Regions from separate parts of the Serratia sp. TSA_7 genome, predicted to be linked through region 1. Evidence: predicted binding sites of a transcription regulator. Region 1 holds the regulator's gene; the other holds the start of a gene.
The links. Region 1 encodes PurR, which represses purine synthesis genes. Its sites were predicted from a motif close to CANGCAAACGTTTGCNTG; they were not measured.
Positions count from the first base shown of each region.

Region 2: the regulator PurR is predicted to act here: its motif matches at 2,191-2,208, upstream of ACUTQW_RS00855 (amino acid aminotransferase).

Region 1 covers NZ_JBQZFU010000001.1:815,079-819,301, forward strand. The annotation lists gene punC (purine nucleoside transporter PunC) at 30-1,238, opposite strand; gene punR (DNA-binding transcriptional activator PunR) at 1,363-2,307, shown strand; gene purR (HTH-type transcriptional repressor PurR) at 2,304-3,329, opposite strand; gene cydH (cytochrome bd-I oxidase subunit CydH) at 3,654-3,743, shown strand; gene ACUTQW_RS04030 (C40 family peptidase) at 3,957-4,223, opposite strand, start outside.
Region 2 covers NZ_JBQZFU010000001.1:160,262-164,484, reverse strand. The annotation lists gene ACUTQW_RS00865 (YcbK family protein) at 1-152, shown strand, start outside; gene ACUTQW_RS00860 (MBL fold metallo-hydrolase) at 218-865, shown strand; gene ACUTQW_RS00855 (amino acid aminotransferase) at 935-2,125, opposite strand; gene ompC (porin OmpC) at 2,370-3,479, opposite strand; gene asnS (asparagine--tRNA ligase) at 3,780-4,223, opposite strand, start outside.

The DNA.
Region 1 (4,223 bases):
ATTCTTTAAGTGATTATTCGTGCAGGTAATTATGACGCAGAGTTAGCATGTTCCTGTCGCACTGCCTGCGAATTATCGATCACTTTTCCCCGTTGCAACATATACCCCAACGCGGCCAATACTACCGTTGAAACCATCACCGTTACCGTCGCCAACAGCGGTTGGGCTATAAAGGCCGAAACCAATAGGCTCGCGACAAAGCACAGGCCCAATTGCAGGGTATTTTGCAGCGCTGCGGCTTTGCCTGTGCCTTCCGGGAACGGCATCAACGCATTCGCCACTACGATCGGGTAGCAGGCTCCGTTGACCAGCGCCATCAGGCAGAATGGAATCAGCAACGTGGTGAGCGTGGGCTCGGTCAATGTCGCCACCAGATATAACGCCACCATGCTGATGCCATAACCTACCAGCAGCCAGGGCAGCAAGGTGTTGCCATTCATGCGGTTTAACGCCGTACGGCAACCGTAACCGCCCAATAAGAAAGCCAGCGTCTGCGGGACATAGCTCAGACCAATATCATTGGGGCTGTAACCCATATCGCCAAGAATAAACGGCGAACCGGTGAGCCAGGCAAAAAAACCGGCAGAGCAGGCGGCAAAAATGGTGACGTTACCGCTGAATACCGGCGATTTCAGCAGTTGGAAGAAACTCAGGGTGTTTTTGGTCTGGGCAGATGGCGCGCTTTTGGCGCTTTCCTTCAGTAACAGCGTCGGCAGCAGCAAAATGACGGTGATACCCAGCAGCACGGCGAAAATTGCCCGCCATCCCATGTGGTTCAACAGCCAGGCGCCGACCAACGGTGCCAGCGCAGGCGAAAGTGCTACCAGCGGCATAATGGTGGCGAATACGCGGTTGGCCTTGCCTTCACGGTAGCGGTCAATGACCAGTGCCTGCCAGGTGACGGCGGCTGAACACACACCGATCGCCTGGATAAAGCGCAGCGACCACAATTGGACGGCATTTTGCACCCACAGCATGCCGAGGCAGCCCAGAGCAAACAGCGCCAGGCCAATCAGCAGCACGGGTTTACGGCCCAAATTATCGGAGAGCGGTCCCCAGAGCAGTTGAGCAAAGGCAAATCCGGCCAGGAAAATGCTAAGGCTGGCGCTGATTGCGCCGGCGGAAATTTGCAGATCTTGCTGCATAGCGCCAAAGGCGGGCAGATACATGTCGGTGGCCAGGTAACCCAGCATGCTCAGGCCGGCAAGATAGAACATAAAACCAAAGGAATTTCGCATGGTATTTCTCATTAATATTTTATTGTCGCAGGTTTTTAGCGCCGGCAAGTGTATCCGGCTGGATCTCTGCTTGTGAAACGGTAATATTTGCGAAGTGCTGTTAAAAAAATTGAAGGCAAAAATCATGTGGTCTGAATATTCGCTTGATGTCGTGGACGCGGTCGCCCGCACCGGCAGCTTCAGCGCGGCGGCGCAGGAACTGCACCGGGTACCTTCGGCGGTTAGCTATACTGTGCGGCAACTGGAACAATGGTTGGCGGTACCGCTATTTGAACGGCGTCATCGCGATGTAGAACTGACGCCGGCCGGCACGCTGTTTATTCAGGAAGCGCGCGGTGTCATCAAAAAAATGCTCGACACTCGCAGGCAGTGCCAGCAGGTGGCCAATGGTTGGCGTGGCCAATTAAAAATTGCGGTGGATATCATCGTCAAACCGCAGCGCTGCCGTCAGCTGGTGCTGGATTTTTACCGTCAATTCCCCGATGTCGAGCTGTTGGTCCAACCCGAAGTGTTTAACGGCGTATGGGATGCGCTGGTGGACGGGCGTGCCGATATGGCGATCGGCGCTACGCGGGCGGTGCCGGTTGGCGGCGGTTTCGCCTTTCGCGACATGGGCGACATGCGTTGGTTGTGTGTCGCCAGCCCCCAGCATCCCTTGGCGGGGTTGGATGGCCTGCTGAAAGATGATCAGCTCCGGCCTTTCCCTTCGCTGTGTCTGGAGGATACGTCACGCAATCTGCCCAAGCGGGTCACCTGGACGCTGGACAATCAACGGCGGCTGGTGGTGCCGGATTGGGCCTCTGCGGTGGATTGCCTGTGCGCCGGATTGTGCGTCGGCATGATGCCTGCGCATCAGGTATTGCCGTTGGTACAGCGTGGTGAATTGGTGGCGCTGCAACTGCAACAGCCATTTCCCGCCAGCCCATGTTGCCTGACCTGGCAGCAGAATACCCCATCGCCGGCGATGGCCTGGCTGCTGGATTACCTGGGGGACAGCGAAACCTTGAATCAGGAATGGTTAAGCGAAGTGACGCCGGAAGCCGCTTTGGCTCCCGGCGCAGGCGACTAGCGGCGGTAATCGATGAAGGGGCCGTCGGCGACCGAGCGGCGTTCAACCAGCTTCGGATGTACTTCAATGACTTGCGATTCTTCACGCTTGCTGATGATGCGATCCAGCAGCATGGTGAACGCCATCTCGCCCAAACGCTCTTTGGGCTGATGGATGGTCGTCAGTGCCGGCGTGAAATAGCGGGCGTTGCGCACATTATCGTAACCAATAACGGAAATATCCTGCGGTACGCGCAACCCCAGCTCATCAGCGGCGCAAATAGCGCCCATTGCCATGATGTCGCCGCCGCAGAATACCGCCGTTGGGCGCTGTTTCTGCGATAATATCTGGTGCATGGCCTTGTAGCCGGATTCCGGTTCGAAGTCACCTTGTACAATCCACTCGTCGCGCACCTCGATATTGGCTTCTTCCATGGCTTTTAAAAAGCCCTGATGGCGGCCGCCGCCGGTGTTGCGCGCTAATTGGCCCGGAATGGCGCCAATCTCACGGTGGCCACGCTCGATCAGATAGCGGCCGGCCAGATAACCGCCTTCGAAGGCGTTGTCGATAATGGTATCGGTAAAATCACCGCGTGCTGCGCCCCAGTCCATGACCACCATTGGGATGTTACGGTAATCTTCCAACATCCCCAGCAATTGATCCGGGTATTCAGAGCACATCACCAGCAGGCCATCGACGCGTTTTTGCGCCAGCATCGCCAGATAAGCGCGTTGCTTGTCGAGGTTATTGTGCGAGTTACACAGGATCAGCGTATAGCCTTTGCTGTAGCAGCTGTTTTCCACCGCCTCGATCACTTCGGCGAAATAGGGCGCTTCGCTGGAGGTAGCCAGCAGACCGATAGATTTGGTGTGATTGACTTTCAGGCTGCGCGCCACGGCGCTGGGAGAATAGTGCAGCTCTTTGATCGCGGCCGCAACGGCCGCTTTAGTCTCTTCGGCGACGAAACGAGTCTTATTGATGACGTGCGAAACGGTGGTGGTGGAAACGCCAGCGCGTTTGGCCACATCTTTAATCGTTGCCATGTAAAGAATGACTCCTGAACTCACATGTTGCAGCATGTAAGTGTGATGTTAATCGTTTGCCTGCGTAGATCCTTCTTCCAAATAAGCGAAGCTGAGTTTTTAGTGTATTGAAGTCGTCAGCGTTTGGTCAGGAGGGGCATTTTTGCCGGTACGCAGTTGTGAACTGCGAATTTTGTCCCATATTGAGCCAAAGTGGAAGAGGTAATCAGTATTATAAACCGGGAAATGATAACAAGATTTTATTGTCTAACTGTGGGAAAATGGTTTGACGCATTAATTGTGTGCCTTTTATCCTTGGGATAACCCGTCTGAAAAGGAGTTGTAATGGATACCGATCTGAAAATGTCACTGTTCACCACTGTGTGTGCGCTGGCCGTTATTATTGCTTTTAGCTTCACCGCGGCGTTGAACTGATCCCCGGTTGTCACACAGGCGCAGTTCACTGCGCTTGTTCGCATTTTCCCACCGCTACGTCAGATTTTTCCACAAGTGCTCCGTTCACCCACTGCCGGATGTTTTCCATGCGGCTTCGCGAAACCGTGGTCTGAGAGCGACGAAAAGGCCTAAGATCAGAACGCTTGCGGTAGGCGGTGAGGCGTGCGGCTGGGGGGCCAGCCGCGGAGGCGATTATCGAATGGTTTTCGGTGTTACCACACGGCGGGCGCCAATGTAGTGGTTTTGCCAGTAGTCGTTGTCCAACTGGCTGATACGGATTTCCTCACCGGTACGCGGTGACTGAATGAATTTGCCGTTGCCCAGATAGACGCCGACGTGATCGGCCACGCCGCGGTTGTTGATGCGGAAGAACACCAGGTCACCGCTTTCCAGCTCGTTTTTCTTGATCGGCGCCGCGTCGCGCAGGTGATACATCTCGTTGGCAGTACGCGGCATCTT
Region 2 (4,223 bases), 650 kb from region 1:
ACACCAAAGGCCAGGCGATGGACTTCCATATCGAAGGCATCCAATTGAGTAATATCCGTAAAGCGGCGTTAAAAATGCGCGGTGGTGGTGTAGGATATTACCCACGTAGCAACTTTGTACACATCGATACCGGCCCGGTGCGGACCTGGTAGTCGCTGTGCACCATAGTGAATAGCGCCAGCCCGCGAGGGTGTGGCGCTGTTGTCGTTGGAGCCTTATGAAATACCAAATTATTCCCGTTACCGCCTTCAGTCAAAATTGTAGCCTGATCTGGTGTGAGAGCACGCAGCAGGCGGCATTGGTCGATCCCGGCGGCGAGGCAGAAAAATTGAAGGCCGAAGTGGCGAAGCAGGGCGTGACGATCACGCAGATCCTGCTGACGCATGGCCATCTCGATCACGTAGGTGCCGCGGCGGAACTGGCTGAGCATTATCAGGTGCCGATTTACGGCCCGGATAAGGAAGATACTTTCTGGCTGGACGGGCTGCCGGCACAGAGCCGAATGTTTGGGCTGGAAGAGTGTGCGCCGCTGACGCCGACCCAATGGCTGCAAGAAGGCGACAAGGTGCAGGTGGGCGAGATGACGTTCAACGTGTTGCATTGCCCTGGCCATACCCCTGGCCATATCGTCTTTATTAATGAAAAGGCGCGGCTGGCGCTGGTGGGCGACGTGCTGTTTAACGGCGGTGTCGGGCGCAGCGATTTCCCGCGTGGCGATCATCAGGCGTTGATTAACTCTATTCGTACCAAGCTGTTGCCGCAGGGCGATGACATGGCGTTTATCCCAGGTCATGGGCCAATGTCCACTTTTGGCCAAGAGCGTGAAACTAACCCGTTCCTGCGTGAAGAGCCGGCTATCTGGTAAGGTTATTTCCCGGCAGAAATAACTAAGGGGCGCTTGAGCGCCCCTTTTGCTATTTAGCATTGCAATGGGTTACAGCACGGCGACGATGGCCTCGCACAGCGGCGCCATATTGTCCGGCGTCATGCCCGCAACGTTAACGCGACCGGAGTTGACGGCATAAACGCCAAACTCTTCGCGCAGGCGCAGCACCTGCTCTTTACTCAACCCGCTGAACGAGAACATACCGTTCTGGTTGATGATAAAGCTGAAGTCCTGCTCTGCGCCTTTCTCTTGCAGCGTATTGACGAACAACTGACGCATGCGATGGATACGCTGACGCATGTCGGTCAGTTCCTGTTCCCACAAGGCACGCAGCGCATCGTCGCCCAGGATGGTCGCCACGACGGCGGCGCCGTGCGACGGTGGGTTGGAGTAGTTGGCACGAATAGCGGCTTTCACCTGGCTGAAGGCGCGATCTGCGGTTTCCGCATCGGCGGCTACGATCGTGCAGGCACCGACGCGTTCATTGTACAGGCCGAAGTTCTTCGAGTACGAACTGGCGACGATCAGTTCCTGATGCTTGGCGGCGAAAATACGCAGGCCCTGTGCATCTTCTTCCAATCCCTTCGCAAAGCCCTGGTAGGCGAAGTCGAACAGCGGCAACCAGCCGTTGGCGACGGACAGCTCAGCCAATTGGGCCCACTGCTCGGCAGTAGGGTCGATGCCGGTCGGGTTATGGCAGCAGCCGTGGAACAGCACCACATCGCCGGCCTGAGCCTGTTTCAGGCTGTTCAGCAGGCCATCGAAATCCAGCGAATGGTTGGCGGCATCGTAGTAGGCGTATTCCAGGACTTCCAGACCAACGGCGCTGAACACGTTTTTGTGGTTCGGCCAGCTTGGGTTGCTGATCCAGATGCGTTTTGCGCTGGTCTGGTTGGCGATAAAGTCTGCTGCCACACGCAGGCCGCCGGTACCACCAGGCGTTTGCGCAGTGCGTGCACGCTTGTCGGCGATGATTGGGCTTTGTTTGCCGAACAGCAGCTCTTGCGTGCAGGTGGCGAACGCCGGGATGCCTTCAATGCCGAGATAGTTTTTGGTGGTTTCATTTTCCAGCAGATATTGCTCAGCTTTTTTCACGCTGGTCAGTACCGGGGTTTTGCCGGTTTCATCTTTGTAAACGCCAATCCCTAAGTTGATCTTATTAGGGCGGGCGTCCGCGCGGAAAATGTCGGTCAGACCCAGGATTGGGTCGGCGGGTGCAGCAGTGATTTTTTCAAACATGTCAGGTGCTTCCATGGCTCGGAGTTAAGCAGACAGAGGCATCAGGGTAGCGCCAGTTATGCGCTTTGCCAACCGTTTGCGAGAAAAACACATCGATCTTGTGAAGGGGGCAGGTTCAGCATAAAAAATGAGGGAGAAGGGGGCGTTGGCAGAATAAAAAGTTACTCGCGGCACAAAAACAAAAACAGGGCCGAAGCCCTGTTTTTAACTCATACGGCGGTGAACCGCCGTTAAGTATGACAACTTAGAACTGGTAAACCAGACCAACACCTACGATATCATCGGTAGCGGTGCCAGTGGCTTTAGTGAACTCGTTGTCGTCCAGCAGGTTGATTTTGTAATCAACATAGGTGGACATGTTTTTGTTGAAGTAGTAAGTGGTACCAACAGAAACATATTTAACCAGGTCGGCATCGCCGCCGCCGAAGCTAGAACCATGTGCGGTACGGCCAGCCAGGTTTTTACCTTTAGACTGCAGGTAAGACACTTCTGGACGCAGACCGAAGTCGAACTGGTACTGAGCAGTCACTTCGAAGTTCTGGGTTTTGTTCGCGATACCTGCATCGAAATCACCGTATGGAGTCATGTTACGGGTTTCGGAGTACATGGTTGCCAGGTAGACGTTGTTCGCGTCGTATTTAGCACCAACGGTCCATGCGTCAGCTTTGTCGCCGCCAGCAGTGGAGTTTTGGGTCTGGTTATCAGTACGGTCAGAAGACGCGTATGCAGCACCGAAGCTTACGCCTTCGCCGATGTCATAAGTAGAAGACAGGCCCCAACCGTCGCCGTTTTGTTTCTTCAGAGCGCGGCCGTCGTTTTCGTTTTTACCCTGGTACTGAACAGCGAAGTTCAGACCGTCAACCAGACCGAAGAAGTTGTTGTTACGGTAAGTAGCAACGCCGTTGGTACGGCCGGTCATGAAGTTGTCGGTGTAGGTGTAAGTGTCGCCGCCGAACTCTGGCAGCATATCTGTCCAGCCTTCCACGTCGTACAGTACGCCGTAGTTACGGCCGTAGTCGAATGAACCGTAGTCAGCAAATTTCAGACCTGCGAAGCCCAGACGAGTCTTGGTGCCTTCGGTGCCTTGAGATTCAGCGTGGTTAGCCTGAACGTTGTATTCCCACTGGCCGTAACCGGTCAGTTGGTCAGTAATCTGGGTTTCACCTTTGAAGCCGAAACGAACATAGGTCTGGTCGCCGTCATTGCCTTTGTCGTCGGAGAAGTAGTGCAGACCGTCAACTTTGCCGTACAGATCCAGCTTGTTGCCGTCTTTGTTGTAGATTTCAGCTGCGTTTGCTGCACCAGCAGCTAACAGAGCCGGGATTACCACTGCAAGAATGTTGCGCTTCATCATTATTACCCTCATTGGTGTTATTCGGACACCTTTGCCACTGCCGCCAATAATTCTTTTGGAACTATTGTAGATAGATTGGTGTCGTCCTGTGTCTGCACGCAGTGTTCCATTCGTGGGCGGGTTAATCTAGAACGAAAATGCTACCAATGTCCTAATGAGGTTTCAAAAGGAAAGTATATGTAACAAAATGTAATATTAAGGGAACTTTGTGACGCGGGTCAATATTAGAAAATGCGAAAGGCCAGCAAAGCTGGCCTTGGTTTTGTAACTAAATTATTTGGAAATGTTTAGACTGATTAATTAAAAGCTTGCGTTACGCGGAGTGCGTGGGAACGGAATGACATCGCGCACGTTTTGCACGCCGGTCACATAGGCGATTAAACGCTCAAATCCTAAACCGAAACCGGCATGAGGAACGGTGCCGTAACGACGCAGATCACGATACCACCAGTAATCTTCTTTATTCAGGCCCATCGCATCCAGGCGCTGATCCAAGACGTCCAGACGTTCCTCACGCTGGGCACCGCCGATGATCTCGCCAATGCCCGGGGCCAGCACGTCCATGGCTGCAACGGTTTTGCCGTCGTCGTTCATGCGCATATAGAAAGCTTTAATGTCTTTCGGGTAGTTCTTCACCACCACCGGCGCTTTAAAGTGTTTCTCGGCCAGATAGCGCTCATGCTCGGAAGACAGGTCGATGCCCCAGGATACCGGGTTTTCGAAGGTCTGGCCGGAGGCGATCAG